2 regions of the Mesorhizobium sp. M0500 genome follow, and region 2 is predicted to be linked to the other one. Evidence: riboswitches for the same ligand, from Rfam matches in the RefSeq annotation. Region 2 holds a riboswitch; the other holds the start of a gene.
The links. Region 2 has a riboswitch for S-adenosylmethionine ahead of metX (homoserine O-acetyltransferase MetX). Riboswitches for the same ligand answer to the same signal wherever they lie in the genome.
Positions count from the first base shown of each region.

Region 1: linked by a shared signal. The riboswitch ahead of NKI70_RS22855 (O-succinylhomoserine sulfhydrylase) and the one ahead of metX (homoserine O-acetyltransferase MetX) in region 2 are both predicted to bind S-adenosylmethionine.

Region 1 covers NZ_JAMYRB010000014.1:103,265-118,353, forward strand. The annotation lists gene NKI70_RS22840 (Hsp33 family molecular chaperone) at 1-91, shown strand, start outside; gene apaG (Co2+/Mg2+ efflux facilitator ApaG/CorD) at 98-490, opposite strand; gene NKI70_RS22850 (glycosyltransferase) at 717-1,871, shown strand; gene NKI70_RS22855 (O-succinylhomoserine sulfhydrylase) at 1,908-3,098, opposite strand; SAM riboswitch at 3,168-3,245, opposite strand; gene NKI70_RS22860 (2'-deoxycytidine 5'-triphosphate deaminase) at 3,381-4,475, shown strand; gene NKI70_RS22865 (hypothetical protein) at 4,492-4,944, opposite strand; gene araD1 (AraD1 family protein) at 4,972-5,964, opposite strand; gene mmsB (multiple monosaccharide ABC transporter permease) at 6,156-7,448, opposite strand; gene mmsA (multiple monosaccharide ABC transporter ATP-binding protein) at 7,445-8,977, opposite strand; gene chvE (multiple monosaccharide ABC transporter substrate-binding protein) at 9,077-10,141, opposite strand; gene NKI70_RS22890 (LysR family transcriptional regulator) at 10,458-11,447, shown strand; tRNA gene NKI70_RS22895 (tRNA-Gly) at 11,760-11,833, opposite strand; gene NKI70_RS22900 (DUF6460 domain-containing protein) at 11,964-12,227, shown strand; gene NKI70_RS22905 (histone deacetylase family protein) at 12,232-13,134, opposite strand; gene NKI70_RS22910 (MATE family efflux transporter) at 13,185-14,609, shown strand; gene NKI70_RS22915 (quinone-dependent dihydroorotate dehydrogenase) at 14,613-15,089, opposite strand, start outside.
Region 2 covers NZ_JAMYRB010000002.1:30,209-45,297, forward strand. The annotation lists gene hpt (hypoxanthine phosphoribosyltransferase) at 52-594, opposite strand; gene NKI70_RS03865 (hypothetical protein) at 781-1,071, opposite strand; gene ftsE (cell division ATP-binding protein FtsE) at 1,308-1,967, shown strand; gene NKI70_RS03875 (cell division protein FtsX) at 1,960-2,943, shown strand; gene NKI70_RS03880 (YdcF family protein) at 3,206-3,796, shown strand; gene NKI70_RS03885 (pyridoxamine 5'-phosphate oxidase family protein) at 3,812-4,432, opposite strand; partial or broken gene NKI70_RS03890 (LysR family transcriptional regulator) at 4,564-5,473, shown strand; gene NKI70_RS03895 (lysophospholipid acyltransferase family protein) at 5,582-6,382, shown strand; partial or broken gene NKI70_RS03900 (LysE family transporter) at 6,410-7,029, opposite strand; gene NKI70_RS03905 (aldo/keto reductase) at 7,093-8,040, opposite strand; gene NKI70_RS03910 (quinone oxidoreductase family protein) at 8,385-9,365, shown strand; gene NKI70_RS03915 (gamma-glutamylcyclotransferase) at 9,385-9,918, opposite strand; gene NKI70_RS03920 (DUF2125 domain-containing protein) at 10,032-11,033, shown strand; gene NKI70_RS03925 (prephenate/arogenate dehydrogenase family protein) at 11,168-12,103, opposite strand; gene hisC (histidinol-phosphate transaminase) at 12,110-13,219, opposite strand; SAM riboswitch at 13,358-13,435, shown strand; gene metX (homoserine O-acetyltransferase MetX) at 13,528-14,697, shown strand; gene metW (methionine biosynthesis protein MetW) at 14,813-15,089, shown strand, end outside.

The DNA of each region.
Region 1 (15,089 bases), on a different contig from region 2:
CAGCACCGAGGATGGCAGCATTCACGTCGCCTGCGAATTCTGCTCGAAGCAATATGACTTCGACCCGGCGGAGTTTGCAGCGGCCGGATGACGGCCGTCAATTGACGGTGCGCCGCATTCCCGGCAAGTCGAGCGAGAAGGCGGGGATGGCGACGTCGAACGTCTCGCCCCGCTTGTTGCGCATGGTGTAGTGCCCGACCATGATGCCGGACGGCGTCGAGAGCGGGCATCCAGACGTATACTGATAGCTGTCGCCGGGGTTGAGTCCGGGTTGCTCGCCGACGACCCCGGGGCCGCGCACTTCCTCGACCTTGCCGGTGCCGTCGGTAATGTGCCAGTAGCGCGACAGAAGCTGCACGAACTCATCCGACTGATTGTCGATGGTCACCTGATATCCCCAGACATAGCGGTTTTGCGGCGGGTCGGAGTGATCCTCCAGATAGAACGGCCTGACCTGCACTTCGATGTTGCGGGTGACGGCGCTGTACATAAACTGCTCCAAAGCAATGTAGATGGAACTTCGACGCTCAGCGCAGTTTGATCAACGATGCGCGTCATCTCCTTGCCCGACTCGAGCGCAGGTGCCGAAAAACAATGTCATTTAAGTGACACATGACAATGATGGTGTGCAGGCTTGTGCCGGGCGACTCAGCGTTCTGTCGAATTGTTGAAAACGGCCGTCATGCGGCCGGCACTTCTGGAGTGACCAGATCTCGATGGAACCGACATTCGCAGCCGCCCTCCTTTCCATAGCCCTCCTTCTTTCAAATCTCGCCAGCATCCTGTTAGCTTCGCTGAAGCTGAAGCGACCAGGCAGGATCGCACCGCCCGCGGCCAACGCGCCGCCGGTATCGATCGTCATCCCGGCGCGCGGCGTCGAGCCGTTTGCCGAAGAGACGCTGGAGCGCGCCTTCTCACTCGACTGGCCGCGCTACGAACTCATCTTCTGCGTTGCCCATGCCGACGACCCGGTGGTCAAGCCGATCACCGCCGCAATGGCGCGCTTTCCAGCTATTCGCGCCCGCCTTCTAGTCGGTGACGACCGCATCAGCGGCAATCCAAAACTCAACAATTGCGTGAAGGGTTGGGAAGCGGCGCATTATAGCTGGGTCATCCTTGCCGATTCCAACGTGCTTATGCCGAGCGATTACGTCCAGCACCTGATGGCGGCGTGGCGGCACGACACTGGCCTCGTCTGCTCGACGCCGATCGGCTCGCGGCCGGACGGCTTCTGGGGGGAGGTCGAATGCGCCTTTCTCAACACGCTGCAGGCACGCTGGCAGTACGCCGGAGAGGCGCTCGGCCTCGGCTTCGCGCAGGGCAAGAGCATGTTGTGGAATAAGCCGATGCTCGACGCCAATGGCGGCATCTGCGCGCTTGCTGCCGAGATCGCCGAAGACGCCGCCGCGACCAAGCTGGTCAACGGGTTCGGACTGCGGGTCAATCTTGTCGCCTCGCCCTTCGAACAGCCGCTCGGCCGGCGCACGTTTGGCGAGATCTGGTCGCGGCAGGCGCGCTGGGCGCGGCTGCGCCGCGTCACCTTCGCGCTGTTCTTCGCCCCCGAGATCCTGATCGGCGCAGCGCCGCCGCTGGTGCTTGCGCTGATCGCGGCGGCTGACGCCGGCGTCAGCCTGCCGGCAACCGCCATCGCCGTGCTGGTCGCGGCCTACCTGCCGGAATGCGCCTTGGCCTCGGCCAAGGGATGGCACCTGTCGCTGCGCACCATCCTGGCGATGATGGCGCGAGACCTGATGCTTCCCGCCATTTGGGCGCGCGGATGGCTGAGCGGCGCCGTCGACTGGCGCGGCAATGTGATGACTATCCAGACCAAGGCCGTCGCGGAGCTGGAAGAGACCCCGTCCGGCGCCTGATCGGCGCGTCCCCGCTCGCCTCTGTTCGGCCAGCCCTTATCCGGCAACTCTCAGTGCCTGCTCGATGTCTTCGAGCAGGTCGTCGGCGTCCTCAAGGCCGACTGACAGCCTGAGCGTTCCCGGTCCGATGCCGAGCTCGGCGCGGGCTTCATCGGTCAGGTTCTTGTGTGTGGTCGTCGCCGGATGGGTGATCAGGCTCTTGGCGTCGCCGAGATTGTTGGAAATCAGCACGACGTCGAGTGCGTTCTGGAAGGCAAAGGCCGCCTGCTTGCCGCCCTTCACATCGAGGCAAATCAGCGTCGAGCCGCCCGACATCTGCTTCTGGACCACGGCCGCTTGCGGGTGGTCGGCGCGGCCGGGATAGATGACGCGGGCGATTTGCGGGCGCTCGGCCAGGAAATCCGCGATGCGGCCGGCACTTTCCGTCTGCTGGCGTACGCGTAGCGGCAGCGTCTCCAGGCCTTTCAGCAGCGTCCAGGCATTGAAGGGCGAGAGGCTTGGGCCGGTGTGGCGGAAATAGTCATGCAGGTTCTCGTCGATCCATTTCTTGTCCGACAGAACGATGCCGCCAAGACAGCGCCCCTGGCCGTCAATATGCTTCGTGGCCGAATAGACGACGATGTGGGCGCCGAGCTGCAGGGGTTTCTGCTGCAAGGGCGTAGCGAAGACATTGTCGACGATCAGCCTGGCGCCGATCGAATTGGCAAGTGCCGCGACGGCGGCAATGTCGACTACCTCCAGCGTTGGATTGGTAGGGCTTTCCAGGAAAAACAGTTTGGTGTTGGGCTTGACCGCCTTTTCCCAATTGGCGATGTCGGTGCCGTCGACCAGCGTTGCCTCAATGCCGTATTTCGGCGCCAGCGTCTCGACCACCCAGCGGCAGGAGCCGAACAGCGCGCGCGCCGCGACGATATGGTCGCCCGCCTTGGCGCTGCACAGCAGTGCTGCCGTCACCGCCGCCATGCCGGATGCCGTGGCGCGCGCGTCCTCGGCTCCTTCCAGCGCGCACATGCGTTTCTCAAACATGTCGACCGTCGGATTGGCATAGCGCGAATAGATGAAGCCCGGCTCCTCGCCCTTGAAGCGGGCCTCCGCCGCTTGCGCTGTCTCGTAGACATAGCCTTGGGTGAGATACATCGCCTCGGAGGTCTCGCCGAAGCCGGAACGCAGCGTCCCGGCATGCACGAGTGCGGTCTGAGGCTTCCAGTCGCGCTTCTTGGTCATCATTCCATCCAACACCAAAATTGGTCCAAACAACAAAAAACCGGTCGCGAAAGTCGCAACCGGTCCATATGGCCTTGCGGCCCGACGGTCCTTTAGCGACTTGTTTAACGTGGCTGCAAGCCGACCGGCCAAATCACCACGGGATAACGAGCTTTAGACCCGCGCCACGCTTGCGTCAATTGCCGGCATGATTAAGAGGGTTGTACCAAGCAGGTGCCAAAGGCGTCCACGGTCGGACCTGCGACAGAACAAGACCTCGCCCGGCGTTCGAACGGAGCCAGACCCTTGCGGCAGACAGGCATTCTTCCCGATCAGGATATTTCCGCGCTGTTCCAGACGGGCGCGCTGAAATCGCCGCGCACGCTCGATGCCGATCAGATCCAGCCGGCCAGCCTTGACCTCAGGCTCGGCGACAAGGCCTGGCGGGTGCGTGCTTCCTTCTTGCCCGGCCCGGACTACAGGGTTGTCGACAAGCTCGACCGGCTGAAGCTGCACGAGATCAACCTCGCCGAAGGTGCCGTGCTGGAAACCGGCTGCGTCTACATCGTGCCGCTGCTCGAAAGCCTGGCGCTGCCCGCGCATATTTCCGCCTCCGCCAACCCGAAAAGCTCGACCGGACGGCTCGATATCTTCACCCGGGTAATGACCGACCGTGGCCACGAGTTCGACAAGATCGCCGCCGGCTATGAAGGCCCGCTCTATCTGGAGGTCAGCCCGCGCACTTTCCCGATCGTCGTGCGGACCGGCTCGCGGCTGTCGCAGATCAGGTTCCGCACCGGCAATGCGCTCTTGTCGGAAAACGAGCTGCACGAGTTGCACCGCGCCGAAATGTTGGTCGCCACCGAACCACCCAACATCTCAGGCGGGGGCATCGCGCTATCGATCGACCTCGACGGCGACAAGGACGGGCTGGTCGGCTATCGCGGCAAGCACCACACCGGCCTGGTCGACGTCGACAAGCGCGCCGCGCAGGATGTCGTCGATTTCTGGGAGCCGCTCTACAAGAGCGGTGCCGGCGAGCTGGTGCTCGATCCGGACGAATTCTATATCCTGGTGTCGCGCGAGGCGGTGCATGTGCCGCCGCTCTACGCGGCCGAAATGACGCCCTTCGATCCGCTGGTCGGCGAGTTCCGCGTCCATTATGCCGGTTTCTTCGACCCGGGTTTCGGCCATTCGGCGTCGGGCGGCACCGGCAGCCGGGCGGTGCTCGAGGTGCGTAGCCACGAAGTGCCGTTCATCCTCGACCACGGCCAGATCGTCGGACGGTTGGTCTACGAGCACATGCTGAAACGGCCGCAGGCACTCTACGGAACAGATCTAGGCTCGAACTATCAGGCGCAGGGTCTGAAATTGTCCAAGCATTTCCGCGCCGCGCGCTGAGGTTGTTCGCAAGCCGTCAGCCGCGAAACAGATATTCTTTCGCGGCGCCAAGGCAGCCATGAAACTGACCGACAAAGAGCAGTTCTCGCACTGCCAATCGCTTCTTCCCCCAAAATCCTCTGGTTTGCTTCTCGTCGTCAAGTGAGGCGCTTGAGGTGGACTGCAAGGGGAACAACTGCTTGTCGATACATCCCAGCACATGGGCTCTGGCGGAGTCGACACCGCAGGCTCTGCCATTGTCGTTCAGTCTGTCAGCGCGGAGTGCGGACGTCATGCGATCCGCGTTGCGCATCAGAAAGCTCACTTGCGATTTCGAATAGCCGGTGGCCAGAAGCCGGTTAGTCATCGACATCCGGGCCTCGCGATAGGATTTTGCGCTGCATTGTCCGGCGCTGTAAGCCGCTGGGGAGAAATAGGCGAGGAACAGGACTAAACTTACGAACACGGTGCCAATCCGCAGGCCGTTCATTTCTCGCCCCTGAATTATGTCACCAGTTTACAACGCCTTCACCGCCACCTTCACCGGCTGCTCGATTTCAAGCGGGTTGCGCAGAGGCAGGCCGAAATCCTGCGCCTCGATTTCGAATACGTCGCCGGCCTCGGTCCTGATGCCGTCGGCGAAGGACAGCGTCGCCGTGCCGAACATGTGCACATGCACGTCGCCCGGCTGGCGGAAGGCCGAGTATTTGAAGTGGTGATGCTCGAGATTGCCAATGGTGTGCGACATGTTCGCCTCGCCCGACAGGAACGGCTTTTCCCAAAGCAGCTTGCCGTCGCGCAGGATGCGTGAAGCGCCGCGGATGTCGGACGGCAGGTCGCCGATCAGGATCTCCGGCCCGAACGAGGCGTTGCGCAGCTTGGAATGGGCGAGGAAGAGGTAGTTCACACGCTCGGTGACGTGGTCGGAAAACTCGTTCGACAGGGTGAAGCCGACACGGAACGGGGCGCCGTCGTCACCGATCACATAGATGCCGGCAATTTCCGGCTCCTCGCCGGCATCCTGAGCGAAGGCGGGCGACATAAGCGCCGCCCCGGGCGCTACTGCCATGGTGCCGTTGCCCTTGTAGAACCATTCCGGCTGCACGCCGGTCTGGCCTTTCGCCGGCTTGCCGCCCTCAAGCCCCATGCGGAACATCTTCATGGAATCGGTCAGCTGTTCCTCGCCGTCCGTGCTGAGCTTCTTGTGCATGGAATCGCGGGTCGCGGCGGAGCCGAGATGCGTCAGCCCGGTGCCGGTGAGATGGAGATGCGCCGGATCGGGATGGTTGATCGGCGACAGCAGCCGGCCCTTCTTGTAGGCTGCGTCGAGATCGACGGTTTCGCCGAAGCCCTTGCGCTCGATCAGGGCGACAAGCCCGCTGCCGGTACGCGCGGCTTCCATCGCCAGCGAATAGACGCTGCGGGCGCCGTTGATGACGCGGGTCTTGCCGCCGTTGCGGGCAACGACGCGGATCGTCTCGGCGTCGTCGAGGATTTGTGAGATCAGCATGGTAACCCTCTCTGAATTGTGGGCTGGCCTGCCCTTTCTCGGCAAACCCTGCCCCGCGCGGCCCGGACCCTGTCCGCGCCTCGGTTGAAATTCTTCGTCCGGATTGCGCTCGCGGATCAGGTCCCTCGGGGGGACTTCTTTGCGCCGCCCGGCAGCGCCGCGATGTGACCCGTATGCCTCCTGGTTGCCTCTCAAGCCTTGTTCTTATTGTAGACGTCGAAGACGACGGCGCCGAGCAGCACCAGGCCTTTGACCACCTGCTGCCAATCGACATTGACGCCCATGATCGACATGCCGTTGTTCATGACGCCCATGATGAAGCCGCCGACCACCGCGCCGATCACCTGGCCGACGCCGCCCATCGCCGAAGCGCCACCGATGAACACCGCGGCGATGACGTCGAGCTCGCTGCCGAGGCCGGCCGCCGGCACAGCCTGCCCCAGGCGCGCTGCGATAATCAGGCCGCCGAGTGCCGACAGCACGCCCATATTGACGAACACCATCAACGTCAGCCGTTCGGTCTTGATGCCCGATAGCTGGGCTGCCTTGGCATTGCCGCCCATCGCATAGATGCGACGGCCGATCGTCATGCGTTTGGTAACGAAGACGAACAACGCGATCAGCACGCCCATCACCATGAGAACGATGGGGAGGCCCCTATAGGTGGCGAATTGGTAGACGAGAAACAGCGCCAGCGCGCTGATCACCAGGGTCTTGACGACGAACAGCGAGAAGGGCTCGGCTTCGTAGCCATGCTTTTCGCGGGTGCGCCGTGCCCTGAGCCCGAAATAGGCATAGGCGAGCACGGCGACGAGGCCGATCACGATCGTCGTCAGGTGCAGCGTCAGGCCGCTGCCGACAATGGTTTTGCCGGCGGCGTTCACGGTTGGCGGTATCAGCGTCAATGGGCCGATCAGGTCCGGAATGAAGCCGGAACTGAGCGCCTTGAAGCCGACGGGAAGCGGCCCTACGGAAGACCCGCCACCCAGCAGCGCCTGGCAGATGCCGCGGAAGATCAGCATGCCCGCCAGCGTGACGATAAAGCTCGGTATTCGGTGATAGGCAATCCAGTAGCCTTGTGCCGCGCCGATCGCACCACCGACGATCAGGCAGATGATCGACACCACCAGCGGATTGCTCAATGGGCCAAGCGGCCAGATGACCATCATCATCGCCGCCAGTGCGCCGATGAAGCCGGCGACGGAGCCGACGCTGAGATCGATGTGACCCGAAACGATCACCAGAAGCATGCCCAGCGCCATCACGATGATGAAGCTGTTCTGCTGCACGAGATTGCTGAGGTTCACCGGCTTGAACAGCGTTCCGGACGTGGTGAACTGGAAGAACACCATGATTGCGATCAACGCCAGCACCAACCCGTATTCGCGCAGGTTGGTGACCAGCGCCGAGACGGCAATGCGAGGTCCCTGTTGTAGATCCTGGGCAACGCCGGTCTGCGGCCCGGGAGCGCTTTCGGTGCTCATGATGCTTTTCCTTCTCCGCGGACGATGGCGCGCATTATCTTTTCCTGGCTGGCGTCGCTTGCCGCCATTTCGCCGACGATGCGTCCTTCGTTCATGACGTAGATGCGGTCGGTGATGCCGAGCAGTTCGGGCATTTCCGACGAGATGACGATGATTGCCTTACCCTCGGAGGCGAGACGCGCGATGATCGTATAGATTTCATACTTGGCGCCGACGTCGATACCGCGTGTCGGCTCGTCGAGGATCAGCACTTCCGGATTGGCGAACAGCCATTTCGACAGCACCACCTTCTGCTGATTGCCGCCAGAAAGGTTGCCGGTCATCTGGTAGACGCTCGAGGCGCGGATATTGGTCCTGCCGCGATAATCGTTGGCGACCGAAAGCTCGCGCAAATCGTCGATCACGCCGTGGCGCGACACGCCGGGCAGGTTGGCCAGCGTGATGTTGTGCTTGATGTGGTCGATCAAGTTGAGACCGTAGGTCTTGCGGTCCTCGGTAACGTAGGCGATGCCGTGTTCCACCGCCTTGCTCACCGAAGAGACGTCGATCGGCTTGCCGTTGAGGAACACCTCGCCGGTGATGCGACGGCCATAGGAGCGGCCGAACAGGCTCATGGCAAACTCGGTCCGGCCGGCGCCCATGAGCCCGGCAATGCCGACCACTTCGCCCTTGCGGGCGTTGAGGTTGATACCCTTGATGACCTGCCGCTCGGCATGGATGGGGTGGTAGACCGACCAGTTTTTCACTTCGAGAACGGTCTCGCCGATCTTCGGCTCGCGCGGCGGATAGCGGTCGTCGAGCGAACGGCCGACCATCGAGGTAATGATGCGGTCCTCCGAGATGTCCTTCTTGGCCAGCGTCTCGATGGTCCGCCCGTCACGGATGATGGTGACCTTGTCGGCGACCCGGTTCACCTCGTTGAGCTTGTGCGAGATCAGGATCGAAGTGATGCCTTGCCGCTTGAATTCGAGCAGCAGATCGAGCAGCGCCTGGCTGTCCTTTTCGGACAGGCTCGCGGTCGGCTCGTCGAGAATGAGCAACTTCACTTCCTTGCTGAGCGCCTTGGCGATCTCGACCAGCTGCTGCTTGCCGACGCCGATATTGGTGATCAGCGTGTTGGGGTCTTCCTTGAGGCCGACCTTCTTGAGCAGGGCGCTGGTGCGCGCCTCATTGGCATTCCAGTCGATGACGCCGTATCTGGCGTGCTCGTTGCCGAGAAAGATGTTTTCGGCGATCGACAGCATCGGCACCAGCGCAAGCTCCTGGTGGATGATGACGATGCCCTTGCGCTCGCTGTCATGGATGCCTTTGAAATGGCACTCATCGCCGCGATAGATGATCTGGCCGTCATAGGTGCCGGACGGATACACACCCGACAGCACCTTCATCAGCGTCGACTTGCCGGCGCCGTTCTCGCCGACCACGGCATGGATCTCGCCTTCCTCGACCATGAGCTTGACGTTCGACAGCGCCTTGACGCCGGGAAACGTCTTGGTGATGTCGCGCATCTCCAAAATCGTCGATGCCATTGAGAATACCACTCCTGCGAGGTCCGCAAACAATACCGGGCTGGCTCGCCAACGAAAAGGGGCCCTGCCTGCGCAGGACCCCAGGCTTTGTAACCGCGATTACTTCAGCTCTTCGGCCTTGATGTAGCCGGAGTCGACCACCAGGGCCTGATAGTTCGACTTGTCGACGTCGTGCGGTGTCAACAGGATCGAGGGAACGACCTTGACGTCGTTGTTGTAGGTCGTGGTGTCGAGGCCTTCCGGCTTGCCGCCCGAGAGCACCTTGTCGACGAGTTCGACCGTCGCCTTGGCGAGTTCGCGGGTGTCCTTGAACACGGTCGAATACTGTTCGCCGGCGATGATCGCCTTGACCGAAGCGGTCTCGGCGTCCTGTCCGGTGACGATCGGCCATGGCTGATCGGCGGTGCCGTAGCCTACGGCGCGCAGCGAAGCGATGATGCCGCGCGACAGGCCGTCATAGGGCGAGAGCACGCCATCGACGCGGCTGCCGTCCGAGTAGTTGGCGGAGAGCAGATTGTCCATGCGGGCCTGGGCGGTTGCCGCCAACCAGCGCAGCGTGCCGACCTTGTCCATGCCCATCTGGCCGGACTTCACGACGAGGGTCTTGTCGTCGATCAGCGGCTGAAGAACCGACATGGCGCCGTTATAGAAGAAGAACGCATTGTTGTCGTCCGGCGAACCGCCGAACAGCTCGATGTTGAACGGGCCCTTCTTCTCGGGATAACCGAGACCCTTGAGCAGCGATTTGGCCTGGATGACGCCGACGCCGAAATTGTCGAAGGTGGTGTAGTAGTCGACATTTGGCGTCTTCTTGATCAGGCGGTCGTAAGCGACGACGACAACGCCGGCGTCATTCGCCTTCTGCAGCGCATCGCCCATCGTGGTGCCGTCGATCGAAGCGATGATCAGCGCCTTCGGGCCCTTGGTGATCTCGTTTTCCAGCTGGCTGAGCTGGTTCGGAATGTCGTCCTGCGCGTACTGCAGGTCGACAGTGTAGCCCAGAGCCTCGAGCTGGGACTTGACGGCGTCGCCGTCGTTGATCCAGCGCTGCGAGGTCTTGGTGGGCATCAGCACGCCGATCAGGCCTTCGCCCGCCTGCGCCGGCAGCGTCATGGCCGCGATGCCTAGGGCCGCGACGGCGGCCAGTGTCTTGACAATCTTCACATTAACTCTCCCTGGTTGATGGACGCGTACCCTTGGGTTTCGTGGGCCGCGCAATCGTGCAGGAGCGCCAAACGCGCCGCTGCCGTCAATCGATCTCCGGTATCCTCCCAATCGGCCCCGAGACTCTGGTTTCATCGATACGAGTTTTCCCTCGTCACCGACCGTCAAGCCTCAGGACGCGCGAAGGGTGTGTCGCTTTGCCATAACTGTCAAATGCGATCTTTGATGGTTGCTATATCGAGACTGATATGGCTTAGGCTAGTGACGACGCTGCCGGATTTTGCCGGGGCGCCGGGCGTAAGAGTAGGGAAGAATCATGGCGGCGCTGCGAAATCCTGACGGAATATCAGCCAGTTACGATGAAATTCCGGGTGATGGCGGAACCTTGCTGCGCAGCGGCTTGAGCCTGCGTCACATGCGCATGATCGCAGCCCTCGACGAGCACGGCCGGGTGAGCGCCGCGGCCCAGGTCATGAACATCTCGCAGCCGGCGGCCTCGCGCATGATCGCCGAGATGGAGGCCGTGCTCGACGTCAAGCTCTGCGAAAGGCTGCCGCGCGGCATCACGCTGACACCCTATGGCAAGGCGTTGGCACGGCGCGCGCGATCGATCCTGCTCGAGATGCGCGAGGTCGACCGCGAGATTTTCGAGCTCAAGGCGGGCAAAGGCGGCTCGGTGTTCCTGGGCGCGGTGACAGCACCGGCGATCGAGCTGGCGGTGCCGGCGATCCGCGAAATCCGGCGCCTTTATCCGCGCATCGAAATCACCATGCAGGTCGAGACCTCGAACGTCCTGGCGCGCGAGCTGATCGCCTCGCGCCACGATTTCATCATCGCCCGCATCCCCGACGACCTCAATCCGCGGCTGTTCGAAGCGCGCGTCATCGGCGTCGAGAAAGCCTGCCTGATCGTGCGCCGCGGCCACCCGCTGACCAAGGGCAAGGCGGTGCGGCTGGAAGACACCGCCGCCTATGACTGGGTTTTCCAGTCGGGCGGCTCGCCGCTGCGCCAGGCGATGGAGAGTAATTTCCTGAACCGAAACATCGCGCTGCCGGACCGCATCCTCAACACCAGCTCGCTGCTATTGACTCTGGTCATGGTCGCGCAATCCGACGCCATCGCGCCGGTGTCGATCCAGGTCGCGAAGTTCATCCAGAACCCCGAAGGCCTGGCCGGCGCTATCGATGTCGTCCAGACTGAATTCGACATCGAGGTCAGGCCCTACAGCCTGATCACGGTGAAGAACCGCGCGCTGTCACCGGCAGCCAAGATGCTGCACGATTTTATTTTGCGAGAGGTGGGCTGAGGGTTGGAGCGGGTAGCGGGCGCATCCCGTGGCCGGCCAGACGACCGGACAGGCCCGCCAGCAGCGGCGCCGATGCACGTCGGCCACTACTGCCTGATGCTCAAAAAAGCCCGCCAGCAGAAGCCAGCGGGCAAAGGGTAGACTTTCCGGTTGGGGTCATTCGAGGCCCCGCCGACCCTCAATGTGAGATATTCCACGAACTGGCACATCGGCCAAACAAATGAAAGACGGCCAGCCGGGCTGTAAAACTGCCTATAAATCCGCTGGTTTTCAGCTTGGCCAGAACAAGTGCAATGCACCGGGGCCAAAAGCTGGAGCGGGTAGCGGGAATCGAACCCGCGCGTTCAGCTTGGGAAGCTGACAAGCTACCATTACATCATACCCGCGCTGGTTCCTCCGATATCATGGCCCGGCGCCGATGCGCAATCCGATTTGAGGGCGCGGCTTGATGCAGCGCGACCAACTGCGTATTTCTGGGCATGTGCCGAATCGTGGCACCCGACCGTGGAGACAGGCTTGTCCGCACTGAACCGCTTTCTCGGCGATACGCCGCTCCGGGTGATCCTGAAGCTGCTTGTGGTGTCGTTCCTCGTCGGGCTGGTCATGAATGCCTTCGGCTGGTCGCCGATGGATGTGCTTTATGGCATTCGCAAATTCTTCATCGACCTGTGGAATTTGGGCTTCCACGCCATCGACCGCTTTCTCGGCTACATCCTGCTCGGTGCCGCGATCGTCGTGCCGGCCTTCATCCTGCTCAGGATCGCTAACTACCGGAAGTGAATTTTCAGGCGTAGCCCGCCGCCACCTCGAACAGGATGGCGTGCCGTGCAGCAAGTGCTGCGACATCCGTCGAATAGCCTCCGCCGATAACGCCGCATACCGGTATGCCAAGCGTGCGGAAATGGCGGATCACCATATCGTCGCGGGCGCGCAGCCCGTCATCCGTGAGCGACAACCTGCCGAGCCGGTCCTCGACATGGACATCGACGCCGGCATTGTAGAAGACGAGGTCCCAGCGCCTTCGCGCCGACAGCTCCGGCAGGATGGCGTCCAGCCGCTCCAGATAGGCTGCATCGCCGGCGCCGTCGGGCAGGGCGACATCGAAATCGGAGGCGATCTTGCGCGCGGGGTAGTTGCGGTCGCCATGCATGGAGAAGGTAAACACGCGCGGCTCGTCGTTCAGGATATCCGCCGTGCCGTCGCCCTGATGCACGTCGAGGTCGACGACCAGGATGTTTTGGACAGCAGCTTCGGCGAGCAGCACCAGCGCGGCAACGGCTACGTCGTTGAAGGTGCAGAAGCCGGCGCCTTGCGCGCGCCGTGCATGATGGCTGCCGCCGGCGGTGTTGCAGGCGATGCCGCTCAGCAACGCCAGCCGCGCTGCCAGCACCGTGCCGGCCGTTGCGAGCTGCGCCCTCAGCGAAACCCGCGGCCCCACGGGAAAGCCGATCTCGCGCTCGATCGCCACCGGCACTTCGCAGGCAAGCACCTGGTCGACATAGTCGACCGCGTGGGCAAGCTTCAGCCATGATGGCCGCGCCGCCTCCGGCATGTTGAGCGCTTCGGGCTGCGCCAGGCCGCGTGCCCGCAAGGCGTCCATCAGCAGCGGATATTTGCTCATCGGGAAGCGGTGGTTGACGGCGAAGCCGGCGTCGTAGTCGGGATGATGAACGATCTGCAAGGGCATGGGGCGGCCGGTGCGCCAGAGGCGGGTTTCGGTTGACCATAACGGGGTGGATGGTTGCGCGAGGTCCGCAAACTGGGGCACATCGGCTGGCCGATCAAGCCGCAACGGAAAGCAACACGCGTTTGGAGCAGGCTTTACCCACGGAAGCCCACGCCACCGAAGCCAGGGCCTTTGTCGTCACCAACCGCTCGGTGCTCGCCATCGCCGTGCCGATGACGCTTGCCTATCTGACGACACCGTTGCTCGGAATTGTCGACACGGCGGTGGTTGGGCAGTTCGGCGACGCCGCCCTTCTCGGCGGCCTGGCGGCCGGCGCCCTGATCTTCGACGTCGTTTTCACCACCTTCAATTTCCTGCGCTCCGGCACCACCGGCCTCGTCGCCCAGGCCTTCGGGCGCGGCGATGCGCTGGAGGAGCAGGCGGTGTTCTGGCGCGCCGTGCTGATCGCGGTCGTCGCCGGCGTCGTGCTTGCCGCGCTTGCGCCGCTGGTCTCCACCGCCGGGCAACGGTTCATAGGCGCCGAGCCGCGCGTCAGCGCGGCGATGGACGTCTATATCCGCATCAGGATGCTCGCAGCACCGTTCTCGCTGATCAATTACGCCATCCTTGGTTACGTGCTTGGGCGCGGCGAGGGCGGGCTCGGGCTGATGCTGCAGTTGATACTGAACGGCATCAACATCGCCCTCTGCTTCCTGCTTGGCCTGGAGCTCGGCTGGGGCGTCGCCGGCGTCGCCTGGGCGACGCTCACCGGCGAATTCGTCGCCATGCTGCTGGGTCTCGCCATCGTCGGCCGGCGCTTCTGGGCGGCGCCCAGGCTGCCGCGCCACCGCGTCCTCGATTTGCCGGCATTCCTGCGCATGATGTCGCTCAATCGCGATATCATGATCCGCTCCTTTTCGCTGCTCGCCGCCTTTGCGCTGTTCACGCGCCAAGGCGCGCAGTTCGGCACGCTGACGCTGGCCGCCAACGCCGTGCTGATGAACCTCTTCCTGGTTGCCGGCTATTTCCTCGATGGTTTCGCCACAGCCGCCGAGCAGCTCGCCGGCCGCGCCATCGGAGCGCGCGCCGCCACCGCCTTTAACCAGGCGGTGCGGCTAACGCTGCTTTGGGGGCTCGGGCTGGCGGGCGCGGCGACGCTCTTCTTCCTGCTGGAGGGCACCGATCTCGTCGCCCTGATCACAACCTCGACGGACGTCCGCGCCATTGCCAACATCTACCTGCCCTGGGCGGCGTTCACCGCGCTCAGCGGCGTGCTGGCTTTCCAGATGGACGGTGTCTTCATCGGCGCAACATGGTCGCGCGACATGCGCAACATGATGCTGTTGTCATTCCTGGCGTTCAGCGCCGCGCTGGTGATCCTGGCGCCGGCCTTCGGCAATCACGGCCTGTGGGCGGCGTTGCATGTCTTCCTGCTGGTACGCGGCTTCAGCCTGCTCGCCATATTGCGGCTGCGGGTGCGCACAGCCTTTAACTGAACGCTAAAGCGGTTTCGCCGCCCATTGATCGAGGCGGCTGTCGCGAAGCTCGCGCAGCGACTTCAGCCGTTGACTGTCCATGAAACGGACCATGCCGGAAAGAATACGCCCCGGCAGCGCAGGCCCGGCATAGATCATGCCGGTGTAGAGCTGCACGAGGTCGGCGCCGGCACGGATCTTTTCCAGCGCCGTCTCGGCGGAATCGACGCCGCCGACGCCGATGATGGTGGGATCCGGGCCAAGCAGTTTTCGCATCTTAGCCAGCATGATCGTCGAGCGTTCGAACAAGGGTTTCCCCGAAAGCCCGCCGGTCTCGCCGGCAAAGCCGGCGCTGCTCAGGCCGGCTCGCGCGATCGTGGTGTTGGAGACGATGACGCCGTCCATTTGCTTGTCGGTGATCTCGGCGGCGATGTCCTCAAGCTCGGGCTCGACCAGGTCCGGAGCGATCTTGAGGAAGACGGGCGGTTTTGCCGGTGTCGC
Region 2 (15,089 bases):
GAGTCCGAGAGCACCGGCAGGTGGCCGCCGGAGTAGAATTATCAAAAGGCTTCAAGCGTCGCCCTTGACGATGCCGACGAAGGGCAATTCGCGAAACGCGTGGGCGACGTCCATGCCATAACCGACGACGAAATAATCGGGGCAGTCGAAGCCGACATAGTCGGCGTTGAGCGTGGTCTGGCGGCGCATGCGCTTGTCGAGCAGCACGGCGATGGCACAGCTCCTCGCGCCGCGCGACAGCATGAGGTCGCGGGTGAAACTCAGTGTCTTGCCGGATTCCAGAATGTCGTCGATCAAAAGCACATCGCGGCCGGCGACCTCGTTGTCGATGTCGCGCAGCACCCTCACCTCACCGCTGGTCGTGCCGGCGCCATAGCTGGAGATGAAGATGAACTCGACCTCCGGCGACAGGCCGACATCGTGCATGGCACGGATAAGATCGGCGGCGAAGATGAACGATCCCTTCAGCACCGAGATTACCAGAAGGTCGTGGTAGTCGTGCCCGGCGATCTCCTTGGCAAGTTCCAGGTTCCGCCGCGCGATGGCGGACGCCGAAAACAGGACTTCGATGTCCTTGCCGCGCACAACTGGCATTGGCTGCCCTTCCAGAAATGATCGCCTTGTAGGCGAAGCCGACCGAAAACGGTCTTCAACCTGTTTCTAGGCATGTCGAGCCGGCTGGCAAGGCCAAATCTTTCGCAGGACGCCCGCGAACGGTCGGGTGTCCGCAGCGCGTCGCTGATCGTTTATCTGGTGACCTGTTGATTTTCTGGCGCCGCTCTAACGAACCAGCGCATGGCCGCCCGAAATCCAGAAGGCGGCAAAGGCGGCACCGACGCCGACAATCCAGAAGATCGGCCCACCATGCACCCACAATGGGCGTTCGACGGCGGTTTCGGGCTTGCGCAACATGTCCATGCCTTCGATCGAAGGCATGGACATCATGCGCGCAGGCAGCGGCGCAAAGTCTGGACGTGTAAAATGGCGGGGCAGCACCTCATAATCGGCATCGATGACCTCGGCGGTCACGTCGCGCATGATGCGTTCCGGCTCGGCGGCCGGATCGGTCATGATTTCGCCGGAAACCGGGCGCGCGGTTCGATCCTCAGCCATCATGGCCCAACACTACCGCACCTGTTCGCTGTTCGTTTCTTTTGGGTAAACGGAAATGGTTAACGCTTCCCCACCGGAACCCCTGTGACTCGCTCGAAAAGCCCCCAAATTAACCGTCGGTTAACCATGCCGGCCGATGGTCTTTCCATAGAAAGGGCTGGCATCTTGCCGCCGAGAATTTCAGGTCGTCGAAAGTGATCCGCTTCGAAAATGTCGGCCTCCGCTATGGCATGGGTCCGGAGATCCTCCGCGACATCTCCTTGCACATTCCGGAGCGCTCCTTTCAGTTCCTGAGCGGACCTTCAGGCGCCGGCAAGACGACGTTGCTGCGGCTTTTGTTCATGTCGCTGAAGCCGACACGCGGCCTGATCACCATTTTCGGCAAGGACCGCTCGCGCATCTCGCGTACCGAATTGCCGCATCTGAGACGACGCATCGGCGTGGTGTTCCAGGATTTTCGCCTGCTCGACCATATGACCACCTACGAGAACGTGGCATTGCCGCTGCGCGTGCGCGGCCGCGAGGAGGCGACCTATCGCACCGACGTCACCGAGCTGCTGAAATGGGTCGGCCTCGGCGAGCGCATGCATGTGCTGCCGCCGGTGCTGTCTGGCGGCGAGAAGCAGCGCGCCGCCATCGCCCGGGCGTTGATCGAGCAGCCCGAGATCCTGCTCGCCGACGAGCCGACCGGCAATGTCGACCCGCCGCTGGCACGACGCTTGCTGCGGCTGTTCATCGAGCTCAACCGGCTGGGCACCGCCGTGGTGATCGCCACACACGACCTCGGCCTGATGGAACAGGTCGACGCACGGCGAATGATCCTGGCCGGCGGAAGGCTGGACATCTATGACTGAGCTCTCCGTCGAACATTTCGAGGGTCAGGACGCCGCGGCGGCAAAGCCCCGCGTCCAGCGCAAAATGGCGCCGATCGTGCCGGCGCAGAACATCGCCGGCCGGGCGCTGGTGCTGGTCATCGCCATCATGACGTTTCTGTCCTGCCTGACGTTTGGCGCCGTCACGCTGGTGCGTGACACCGCCTCCGTCTGGGAGAACCAGATCTCGCGCGAGGCGACCATCCAGATCAAGCCGGTCGACGGCCTCGACATGGAGGCCGCACTTGCGCTGGCCTCGCAGATCGCCGGCGAATTCCCTGGCGTGAAAAGCGCCCGGATCGTCGACCGCGAAGCGACGGCCCGGCTGCTCGAGCCTTGGCTGGGCTCGGGCCTGAACATCGATGAGCTGCCGGTGCCGCGCTTGATCATCATCACCATCGACGAGAATAGTCCGCCCGATTTCGCCGCACTGCGCGCGGCGATCACGCCGAAGCTGCCGAGTGCCTCGCTCGACGATCATCGCACCTGGGTCGACCGGCTGGTTGCCATGGCCCGCACCACGGTAACGATCGGTATTGCAGTGCTGGCGCTGATGCTGTCGGCGACGGTGCTGACCGTGGTATTCGCGACGCGCGGCGCCATGGCCGGCAATGGCCACATCATCGAGGTGCTGCATTTTGTCGGCGCCGAGGCGCGCTTCATCGCGCGCGAATTCCGCCGGCATTTTCTGGTCACCGGCATGAAGGGCGCCGCGGCAGGCGGCGCCGCGGCGATCCTGGTCTTCATCGTCTTCTCCTGGTGGTCGTCACGCAACATGGCAACGCCGCTGGCCGACCAGGCGACCGCCCTATTCGGCAATTTCGCCATCGGCTCGGCGGGTTATCTCGGGGTCGCTGTCATGGTGCTGGTGATCGGCGCGCTGACGGCGGCAACCTCCCATTTCACCGTGGTTACCTATCTCAGCGACATCGACATTCGCCAGCCGGACGCCGGCTAAAGGAAAGATCGATCACGGATGAAAACGCATCGTCACGAAAATTGCATTTTTTTCCTACCAAAGGCCGTATTTCGGGATTAACCATTTCATGATGGACGTTCGGGACTCGACCGATACCGCTGGATGCATGCCAGTGCTGGTTGCGCGCCCGCCTGTATTCGCCGAGCCTGATGAATTTGCCAAGCCGGGTCAGTTCGCCAAACATGGGCGGCTGCTGGCAGCCCGCTCCTTGCGCATCTCGGCTCTCCTTCTGCTCGCCTTTATGGCGCTGTTTGTCGCCGGCTTCGGCTGGTTCGCCAATACCGTCAGCCGCCTGACTACGCCCGCCAATCCGGCAAGGGCCGACGCTATCATCGTGCTGACCGGCGGCCAGTCGCGCCTCGACGCTGCGATGGGCCTGCTTTCGTTAGGCAAGGGCGAGCGGCTGCTGATCAGCGGCGTCCATCCCTCCGCCAGCCGCCGCCAGCTTCAGGCCGCGACCGGCGGCGACAAGAGGCTGTTTTCCTGCTGCGTCGACATCGACCGCGCCGCGCTCGACACGATCGGCAATGCCGAGGAAAGTGCCAAATGGGTCGAGGACCATGCCTACGGCACGGTCATTCTCGTCACCAACAATTATCACATGCCGCGCAGCCTGCTGGAAATGGGCCGGCTGCTGCACGGCGCCAGGCTCGAACCCTATCCGGTGGTCAACACCAACCTCGAGAATGGCGGCTGGCTGACCAAGCCAGAAGCGCTGCGCGTGCTGTTCACCGAATATAACAAATACCTGCTGGCGCTGGCGCGCGGCATCATGCCGGTGAAGCAATCGCCCAACGGCGTCACGCTGGCCGACGCCGCGGGCGGAAACTGAACGGCACCGGCACTTTTATTCCCTAGCTGCTGCACCCGAGCGCAAGCGTGCGATCTCCTGTTCGAGCCGTTCGATGCGCTTGTCGCGTTCGCCCAGCGCCGCCGCCACGTCGGCCGCTTCGAAACGCTGCGGGATGTGCTGCGAGCAATTTGAATCCCAAGCCGAAACCGTAAACAGGATGACCTGCTCGGGTCGCGCCTTATAGTCTTGCGGCATCAGCTTTGCCGTCAGCTCGGCATCGCCCTCGACGACTTGCGCTTTGCCCCAGATCTTGATGCGCTGCCGGTGCGCATAATCGATCAGGAATAGGAAAGCCTGTGGGTTGTCGCTGAGGTTGCCCTGGGTGATGAACTGCCTGTTGCCGGAAAAATCGGCAAAGCCGATCGTCCGTTCGTCGAGCACCTTGAGGAAACCGGCAGGCCCGCCGCGATGCTGGATGTAAGGCTGCCCGTCCGCATTGGCGGTCGACAGAAAGACGCTGGTCTGCGCCTCGATGAAGGCGGCGAGATCGGGCGTGATTGCCGCCTGCCAGCCGCCACGCTCCTCGACACGGGCATAGGCCTGGCGCGAGCCCTTGCGCGCCTGAATCGCCTTCACCGTCGGGGTGAAAGCAACATCGCTGGTGTGAGCGTTCATGGAAGCCTCCTCAAGCGCCGAGCTGCGCTGCATTGCTAGTCAGGAAATAGGTCCTTCCATCTTCGAGATGCAGATGCCATATCTGCAATCTATCCTTCCGTTTTTCGGGAGGGCAACTTTTCGGGAGAGCTATGGATCGCCTCCAGTCCATGTCGCTTTTCGTTGCCGCGGCAGAGACAGGCAGCCTCTCGGCTGCCGGGCGCCGCTTCGGCATTCCGCTGACGACGGTCAGCCGCAAGGTTTCGGACCTGGAAAAGCACCTGAAGACACGGCTGTTGAACCGCTCGGCGCGGCAGCTGTCGCTGACCGATGCAGGCCACGCCTATCTCGCCGCCTGTCGTCGCATTCTCGATGAGGTCGGCGAGGCCGAGCGAATAGCCGCCGGCGAATACAATGCCCCGACCGGCGAACTGATCATCACTGCGCCGATCGTCTTCGGCCGCCTGCATGTGCTGCCGGTCGTCACCAGCTTCCTCTCCGTCTATCCTGAGGTAGGTGTGCGGCTGACACTCGCCGACCGGATAACCCAGTTGGTCGAAGAGCACATCGACCTCGCCATCCGCATCGGCGAGCTTGCCGATTCGAGCCTGATCGCCACCCGCCTGGGTTCAATCCGCCGCGTCGTTTTGCGCGAGCCCGGCCTATCTCGCCGAGCACGGCACGCCGAAAACGCCGCAAGAGCTTGCGGCGCACAGTGCCATCACCTTTGAAGGGCTCACCGCTGCCAGTTGGACCTTCGCCACCGGCAAGGCCGAATTCGCCGTGCCGGTCCGCTCCAGGCTACGGGTCAACACCGCTGAGGCAGCAATCGATGCAGCGATTGCCGGCGTCGGCGTGACGAGGCTGCTTTCCTACCAGATCGCCGCCGCGGTTCGGTCGGGTACGCTGCGCCCGGTGCTGCAAGAGTTTGAGCCAGACCCATGGCCGGTGAGCCTCGTCCATGCCGGCCAGGGGCTACTGCCGGTGAAGCTGCGCGCATTCCTCGACTTCGCCGCCCCGCGCCTGAGACAGCGCCTGCTGCAGGCGGCGTGGCAAACGTGACGAAGACGGCCCATCGCAAAACCGGAACCGATCGCCCGCCTCGCAGCGTTTCCTTTTTGCCGGCGCTTGGTGTAACCAACGCACACCTCCTCACCGGGCACATGCTGTATGCTGTATTTCCGCTCGCTGGCGTTCAATCTCGCCTTCTACCTCAATTTGATCGTCCAGATGATCCTCTGGACCCCGTATTATTTCCTGTCGCCACGCCATCGCGCCTGGTTCGTGCCGAAATTCTGGTCGCGCACCAGCATGTGGCTCTACGACAAGATCGCCGGCACCAGAAGTGAGATCACCGGCCAGGAAAACCTGCCTGAAGGCTCCTTCATCCTGGCGCCGAAGCACCAGTCCTTCTGGGACACGATCGCTTTCCTGCCGTATCTCGACGATCCCGTTTACATATTGAAACGGGAGCTGACCTGGATCCCGTTCTTCGGCTGGTACATTTTGAAGATGCGGATGATTCCTGTCGACCGCGGCAGCCGCTCGAAGGCATTGAAGACGGTGATCGCCGCGACCAAACAGGAATTGGCGCGCAATCCGCGCCAGCTGATCATCTATCCCGAGGGCACCCGCCGGGCGCCGGGCGACGAACCGGTCTACAAATACGGCATCGTCGAACTCTACGCGCAACTTGGCATTCCGGTGGTGCCGGTCGCTCACGTCGCCGGCCTCTATTGGCCGCGCCGCAAGTTCCTGCGCTATCCCGGCACGATCAAGGCGCGCTTCCTGCCACCGATCCCGCCCGGCCTCGGCAAGGACGAATTTATGCAACGGCTGATCGGCGAGACGGAGGCCGCCTGCGACCAGCTTCTCGTCGAGGCGGCGCAGACGCCGAACCCGCCGCCGATGCCGCCGACGGCAATGAAACGGCTTGGTGAGCTGGATGCGAAACCTGAATTGAAAGGCTGAAACAACGGCCTCAGATGCCACAAAGACTTATGGCAGGGCAGCCAGCGCGGCCGTCGCAACCAGCGTCACGGCAAACACCAGATTGATGATCCGCGACGCCAAGGGTTTGCGCAACAAACGTGCAAAAGCCGCGCCGGCGAGAAGCCACAAGAGATGAATGGCAACAATCATCAACGCGAGGACCGCCAGCTTGGCTGAAATAGCAAGACCGCCGGTGCCGGAAGACGCGCCGGCAAACACGGCGGCAATCGCCACATAGGCTTTCGGATTGGCAACGGCCAGAAGGAACCCGCCCAGGAAAGTGGGAAGCGCCGCCCCACCAATGCGTGCCGCCAGTGGCGGCGCCGTCGCTATCTTGAACGCCAGATAGAGGCGACCGCCAACAGCGCTGCGAGCTTCGGCAGCGCGGTGAGAACGGCCATGATGCCCGTCGCCACCACCAAAAGCACGAGGACCGTCCCGACAACGATTCCCGAGGCATAACGGAGCGAATCGCGCAGGCCGAATGCGGCGCCGATCGCGGTGACGCTTATCGTCGCCGGCCCCGGGCTGCCCATAACGATGGCCGATGCCAGCACAAGCGCCAGCAATTGCTGCCATAGCTGCTGATCGAGAAGACCCTGTCCGGCCATGCGGCGTCCCTGCATCCTGCGACGATGCAGGGACGGTAGGGCAAGGCAGCGGCGCCGGTCTTGAACGATCGTGCGCGGCTATGCGCTGGCCTTGTCGAGCTCGGCGATATCGTCCGGGCTGAGCTGCAACGACGCGGCACGCACCAGGCTGTCGAGCTGGTCGAGCGTCGTCGCGCTGGCGATCGGAGCGGTAACGCCGGGCCGTGCCATGACCCAGGCAAGCGCCACTTCCGCTGGCTTGGCCGAATGTCTGGCTGAAACGGCATCGAGCGCTGAGAGAATGCGCATGCCGCGGGTGTTGAGATAGCCTTTCACACCGCCACCGCGCGGGCTTTTGCCGAGGTCGGCCTCGCTGCGGTACTTGCCGCTCAGAAACCCCTTGGCGAGGCTGAAATAGGTGATGACGCCGATGTCCTCGGCCGCGCACAGATCGCGCAGCGGACCATCGAAGGACGAGCGGTCGTAAAGGTTGTATTCCGGCTGCAGCACCTCGTAGCGCGGCAGGCCGCGCAGGCTTGCTACGTCGAGTGCGGCCCGCAACTGGGCGGCGTCGAGGTTGGAAGCGCCGGCATAACGGATTTTGCCCTTGTCGAGCAGTTTCTGGTAGGCGCCGAGCGTTTCCTCATAGGGAGTGGCCGGATCAGGCCAGTGCGACAGATAGAGATCGATTGTATCGACCTGCAGCCGCTTCAGCGTGGCGTCGATGGCCTTTTCGATGTAGGCGGCGGACAGATCCCTCTTGCCCTGCCCCATATCCGAACCGACCTTGGTGATAACGACAACCTTGTCGCGGTTGCCGCGGCTTTTCATCCATTTGCCGATAATGGTTTCGGATTCGCCGCCCTCGTGGCCGGGAATCCAGCGCGAATAGGAATCGGCCGTGTCGATGGCGTTGAGGCCAGCGTCGACAAAGCGGTCGAGCAAGTCGAACGAGGTTTTCTCATCGGCGGTCCAGCCGAACACATTGCCGCCCAGAACCAATGGCGCGATGGATAGGTCGGTGCGACCGAGACGACGTTTCTGCAAGGCTGATCTCCATGGTGATTCATGCTGGGGCGGGTGGGAGCCGCCGACCGAGCTAACCTATGTCGCACCGTGGCAACGTCAAACGCATAGCCTCTTTTCCAGCCCGCCGGCGCTTCACAAAACCGCGACCCGCCGCGCCGTGTCGGGCTTCAAGACGCTGTCCCGAATTTCCAAACCAATACCCACTGAGGAAACAATCTGGCAAGTTTAGCACATAGATTGTCAAATCTGCCAATTCAGACCTTTGCCGGCCGGCCATAGGTTCCGCGGCGCCGACGCAAATCTCGGCACGGCCTGGCCAAGCCCGGACTGTTTGCCCCGGATCGTTTGTTGTGGAGACCGGAATGAAAGCAATTGTATTTGACGCCATCGGCTCGCCGCGCGACGTGCTCTATGTGGACGACCTGCCGATGCCGCGGATCGGCGACGGCGAGGTGCTGGTCAGGATGGTCTCGGCCTCGATCAATCCGGGCGACTTCCTGTTTATCCAGAACCTCTATCCCGAACCGAAAAAGCCGCATTTTCCCCGGCAGATCGCCGGAAACCATGGCGCCGGCATCGTCGAAGCCGTTGGCGCGGACGTTTTGCTGGAACCGGGGACGCTTGTCGCATTCAGCTATTATGGCAGTTGGGCCGAGTACGCGGCCATTCCCGCCGAATGGCTGATCCCGTTGCCTGCCGGCTATCCGGTCGAACGCGCCGGGCAGATGGTGAACCCCATTACCGCGTGGGATCTGCTGGTGGATTCCCGTGTGCGGCCTGGCCAGTGGCTGGCTGTCACGGCCGGCTATTCGTCAATTTCGACAATGGTGATGCAGTTCGCCCAACGACGAGGTATCAACGTCATCGCGCTGGTGCGGCGCTCGCACCAAAGCTTCGACCTGAAGACGCTTGGCGCCGCCGCCATTCTTGACCTTTCGGACTTGAAGACAAGTATCCGGGAAGCGGTGATGGATATCACCGGTGGCGCCGGATTGAACGGGATTATCGACAATGTCGGCGGACCTGTCAGCGGCGAATTGATCCGCACCCTGGCGCTCGGCGGGCAGATGGTCATCAATGGCGGCATGAGTGCCGAGCGCTTCGAACTGCACAATTTCGATGTGTTGCTGAGCGGCGTCGAGATCAGGGCGAATATCTATCGCTATTTCTTTTCGCCGCCGGTCGAAGCCGACCGGCCTGTGCTACGCGAGATCATCGACATCTTCGGCCAGCCCGGCTTCCACGTTCCTGTCGGCGGTCTCCACCCGCTGACCGAGTTCAAGCTTGCCGTGGCAAACAGCCTGGATCGCGCCGATCTTGGCAAACAGATTTTCAGGATGTAGCCCGCTCACGACACCGAAGCTACGTCGCGACCCGTCTTGTCACGTCTTCCAGCCAGTGGTCGCTTATACCCAGTGCTTCGAGGTGCTCCAGCGTGCTGAGCACGTAATCCTCATTCCTCCCCGACTGGCCGACGGCGCCGCGGACGACGGCCGCCGCCTCGGCAGCGTCGAGCGCACCGGCATATTGCTCATGGCTGCGGTCCACGACATAGGCGACGGCGTCGACCGTCTCGCCCCCATCCGTTTTACCCTTGTCGAGGCGAACGCTGAGCACACGTTCGAGATAGACGTTGGTGACCAGCTCGCGTTCGCGCAGATAGGTAATGACCTCGTTGCGCAGCTCGCCTGGAACCCGGAACGCGAGCCCGATGCAGGAGCCGCCGCGGTCGAGGCCGAGCACCAGGCCCGGCCGTTCGCGCGTGCCGCGATGCACGAAAGAATAGACGCACAGCGAACGGCGGTAGCCATGCAGGCGGGCGCGCCGCGTCTCGACATGCGCGAATCCCGGTCGCCAGATCAGTGAGCCGTAGCCAAAAACCCAAAAATCGCCCATATCGCCAAGCCTGATTGTGACGAACCACCCACCGGTGGTGTTTCAGTCCGTCTACCTGTTGTTGCCGCAAGCGACAGCCCGCCCGTGCCACCCGCGTTAACGAAAGCCGCAGCATGACGTCAAGTGACGAGCGCCCGCCGCCCAGCCAACGTCGCCGCCTGTTGTGGCTTGCCGCTTTCATTCTCGTGCTGTTCGGCATCTACAGCGCGGGCTGGTTCTACCTGGCGGACCTGGTCGAGAGCGCGACCGACAAGGCGGTCGCCGATCTCGACGACAAAGGCATCAGGGCCGACTGCGCCAATCTCGCGATCAGCGGCTATCCCTTCAGCTTCACCCTTTCCTGCGATAGCCTGGCTTACGAGGACGACAGCCGCAACGTCGCGGCATCGACAGGCAAGATCAACGCCGCCACGCAGATCACCCGGCTTTTGTCGCCTGCCGCCGAGCTCAGGGGGCCGCTCAGGACCTCTGTTCCCGGCATGACCCCGCTCTGGATCGACTGGGATGATCTGCGGGCCGACATGAAGCTGTCCTGGCCGCTGCCGAGACGCCTCTCGCTGCAGGCAGAAGGCCTGTCCGGCCAGACCGATCCGGCAGACGACACCGATCCCGTCTCGCTGTTCAGCGCCGGAACCGCCACCGGACAATTGCGCCCAAACGGCCCGGACATCGACTATACCGGCAATTTCACCGATCTCGAAATCGACGCGGCGGCCATCGACGGGCGCGTCTTGCCGCCGCTCGACGGCAGCGGCGACGTGACGCTGAAGAACGGCGTGACGCTGATCAAGGCAAATCCGAAGAGCCTGCGCGGCCAGGCGGCCGAAATCCACGAGCTCGATCTGTCGTCCGGAACTGCGCGCATCACCGTTTCCGGACCGCTGTCGGTCGATGACGATGGTCTCATAAATGCCGACCTGACGATCAGGCTCAATGATCCGAAGGCCGTGGCGGCAATCCTCGCCACCGCCATCCCCGAGCAGAAGAAAGAGATCCAAACCGGCTTTGCCGGACTGGCGCTGCTCGGCAACCAGCCGTCGATGCCGCTGAAGATCGTCAGGGGCAAGGCCTCGCTCGGCTTCATCCCGCTCGGCAAGATCAAGCCGCTCGACTAGAGCAATTCCAGGAAAAGTGTGAAACGGTTTTCCGTCCGGAATTGCGCAAAAACAAAGAGATAGAGCGGTTCGGCGTTTCTGTGAAACGATGAACCGCTCTAAGCCGAGCCGGCCTGCGATCGGCCTGCCGCGGCTTATCCCTTCGGCGGGTGTTCGACTGCCTGGCGGCCGAAATCCGGTACGTCGATATCCTGGCCGGCCTCGATGATCGAGCGGCGGACGGCGCGGGTGCGGGTGAACAGGTCGAACAGTTTTTCGCCGTCGCCCCAGCGGATCGCCCGCTGCAGCGAGGACAGATCCTCGGAAAACCGCGCCAGCATTTCGAGAATGGCGTCCTTGTTGTGCAGGCAGACGTCGCGCCACATGGTCGGGTCCGACGCCGCGAGACGGGTGAAGTCGCGAAAGCCGGAAGCCGAGTATTTGATGACCTCGGACTTGGTCACCGACTCCAGATCGTCGGCGGTACCGACGATGTTGTAAGCGATGATATGCGGCAGGTGCGAAACGATGGCCAGCGTCATGTCGTGATGCTGCGGGTCCATCGTGTCGATGTTGGAGCCGCAGCGGCGCCAGAATTCCGAGAGCTTTTCCAGTGCCGCGGGATCGGTGCCGGGCAGCGGCGTGAAAATGCACCAGCGGTTCTCGAACAGTTCGGCAAAACCGGCGTCCGGTCCCGATTTTTCGGTGCCGGCCAAAGGATGGCCGGGGATGAAGTGCACGCCATCAGGCACGTGCGGCTGCATCTGCGCGATCACCGACGCCTTGGTCGAGCCAACATCGGTGAGGATGGCGCCCTTCTTCAGCGCCGGCGCGATCTCTGCGGCGACCGTGCCTGAAGAGCCGACCGGCACCGAAACGATAACCAGATCAGCATCGCGAACCGCCTCTTTCGCATCCGGCGTATAGGTGTCGCCAAGGCCGAGTTGGCTCGCGCGTGCCAGCGTCGCGTCGCTGCGCGTCGAAATCGCGACTTGGCCGGCGAGTCCCTCGCGGCGGATGACGCGGGCCAGCGACGAGCCGATCAGGCCGATGCCGACCAGCGCGATCTTTTCGAACATCGGTGAGGTCATGGTGTTCTAGCTTTTCAGGAATGTCGCGAGTGCTGCGACAACGCCGCGATTGGCCTCTTCGGTGCCGATGCTCATGCGCAGCGCGTTCGGAAAACCGTAGCCGGAAACGCGCCGCAATATGTAGCCGCGCGCACTGAGGTAGTCGTCGGCGGCCGCCGCCGAATGCTTTTTGTCCTCGGGAAAGTGGATGAGGATGAAATTGCCGACGCTCGGCGTCACCCGCAGCCCGAGCCCGCTTAGTTGCTCGCTCAGCCAGGCTAGCCAGGTCTCGTTGTGCGCGACGCTGCGTTGGATATGGGCGCGGTCGTGGATCGCCGCGATGCCGGCCTCGATCGCCGTCGCATTGACGTTGAAAGGCCCGCGCACGCGGTTGATCGCGTCGATGACGTGCATTGGCGCATACATCCAGCCGATCCGCGCCCCGCCCAGGCCCAATTTGGAGAAAGTGCGGGTCATGACCACGTTTTCCGCGCTGCCCACCAACTCGACGCCGGCTTCATAATCGTTTCGCCGGACATATTCGGCGTAAGCTGCATCCAGCACCAGAAGCACGTTTCGCGGCAGGCCGGCATGCAGGCGGCGCACCTCCTGGAACGGCACGTAGGTGCCGGTTGGATTGTTTGGATTGGCAAGGAAGATGATCCGGGTAGCCGGCGTCACCGCGGCGAGGATCGCATTGATGTCGGCGCGTTCATCGGTCTCCTTGACCGTTACCGGGACGGCACCGGCCGACTGTATGTAGATCTTGTAGACCATGAAGCCGTGTTCGGTGATGATGGCTTCGTCGCCGGGTGCGAGATAGGTCTGCGCCAGCAGGCCCAGAATCTCGTCGGAGCCGTTGGAGCAGACGATGTTCGCCGGGTTGAGCCCGTGCACCTCGGCGATCGCTTCCCTCAGGCGCCTGGCGCTGCCGTCGGGATAGACCGCGAGCTTGTCGGCGACCGCGCGCGCGGCCTCTATCGCCTTTGGCGAAGGACCGAGCGGGTTCTCGTTCGCCGACAATTTATGGACCTTGGCGACACCTTCAGGCGCCGCGCTCTTGCCGGGCACATAGGCTTCGATGTCCATGATGCCGGCGCGGGGCCTTGGACGTGTCTGATCCGGTGTCTGGCTCATTTCATGAAATCCGTCGAGAGTGCCTCCATCCGGAGGCCGCAGCGGAAATACAAGCCGTGGCCCGGAATGTCGAGGGGCGGCAATTCGGGATCAAGAACTTGCCGTTGACGAAGCCATGCGTCGGTCCTAGAAGAGCAGCAACAGTTCCGTGGTGATTTGGCCGGTCGGCTTGCAGCCACGTTAAACAACTTGCTAAAGGGCCGTTTGCATCTTGTAACCGGCTTTGCGAAGGCATGGCCGGTTTTTTGTTGCCCTGACTGGCTGTTGCCCGGACCGGTGGACAACTGAAGGCCGGGCAAGGAGATGTGATGGTCGCTTTGCGCGCTCGAAAAACCAACAACGAGGCCGACCAGCCGTCGAGCCCGGTGTTGCGTTTCGGCGCCGACAAGCCGCTCAAGCTCGACGCTGGCACGCTGCTGTCGCCGTTCCAGATCGCCTACCAGACCTATGGCACGCTCAACGACGCGCGTTCCAACGCCATCCTCGTCTGCCATGCGCTGACCGGCGACCAGCACGTCGCCAACACCAATCCGGTGACCGGCAAGCCGGGCTGGTGGGAGGTGCTGATCGGCCCCGGCAAGATCATCGACACCGACCGTTTCTTCGTCATCTCGTCAAACGTCATCGGCGGCTGCCTCGGCTCCACCGGCCCCGCCTCGACAAATCCCGCCACAGCCAAGCCTTACGGGCTCGACCTGCCGATCATCACTATCCGCGACATGGTGCGGGCGCAGTTGATGCTGGTCGAGCATTTCGGCATCGAACAGTTGTTCAGCGTGCTTGGCGGCTCGATGGGCGGCATGCAGGTGCTGCAATGGGCCTCCAGCTATCCCGAGCGCGTCTTCTCGGCGCTGCCGATCGCGACCGGCGCCCGCCATTCTTCGCAGAACATCGCCTTCCACGAGGTCGGCAGGCAGGCGGTGATGGCCGACCCCGATTGGCACGGCGGCAAATATTTCGAGCATGGCAAGCGGCCGGAAAAGGGGCTGGCGGTGGCGCGCATGGCCGCCCACATCACCTATCTGTCGGAAGCAGCGCTGCATCGCAAGTTCGGCCGCAACCTGCAGGACCGCGAAGCGCTGACCTTCGGTTTCGATGCCGACTTCCAGATCGAGAGCTATCTGCGCCATCAGGGCATGACCTTCGTCGATCGCTTCGATGCCAACTCCTATCTCTACATGACCCGGGCGATGGACTATTTCGATCTCGCCGCCGACCATGGCGGCCGGCTGGCCGATGCCTTCGCCAGCACCAAGACGCGCTTCTGCCTGGTTTCGTTCACCAGCGACTGGCTGTTCCCGACCGAAGAGAGCCGCTCGGTCGTGCACGCGCTGAACGCGGCCGGCGCCTCGGTATCGTTCGTCGAAATCGAGACCGACCGCGGCCACGACGCCTTTCTGCTCGACGAGCCCGAACTGTTCGCCGCCATCAAAGGCTTCATCGCCTCGGCCGCTCGGGCGAGAGGGCTCGGCGCATGACCCCGAAAAGTTGCCGGCTTTTCGGATCAGGACCATGCGCCAGGCATCAGCGCATGACCCCGAAAAGTTGCAGACTTTTCGGATCAGGATCATGCGCCAGGCAAGAGGCGAACGCATGAGCGTCAACCGCGCCCAGCGCGTCGACCTCGAAGTCGTCGCCGATCTCATCCCGCCGCAGTCGCGGGTGCTGGATGTCGGTTCCGGCGACGGCCTGCTGCTCGAATTGCTGCAGGCGACCAAGAAGGTCGATGGCCGCGGCCTGGAGCTGTCGCAGCGCGGCGTCAACGAATGCGTGGCGCGTGGCCTGTCGGTCATCCAGGGCGATGCCGACAAGGATCTCCAATTCTATCCCGACAAGGGCTTCGACTTCGTCGTCTTGTCGCAGACCTTGC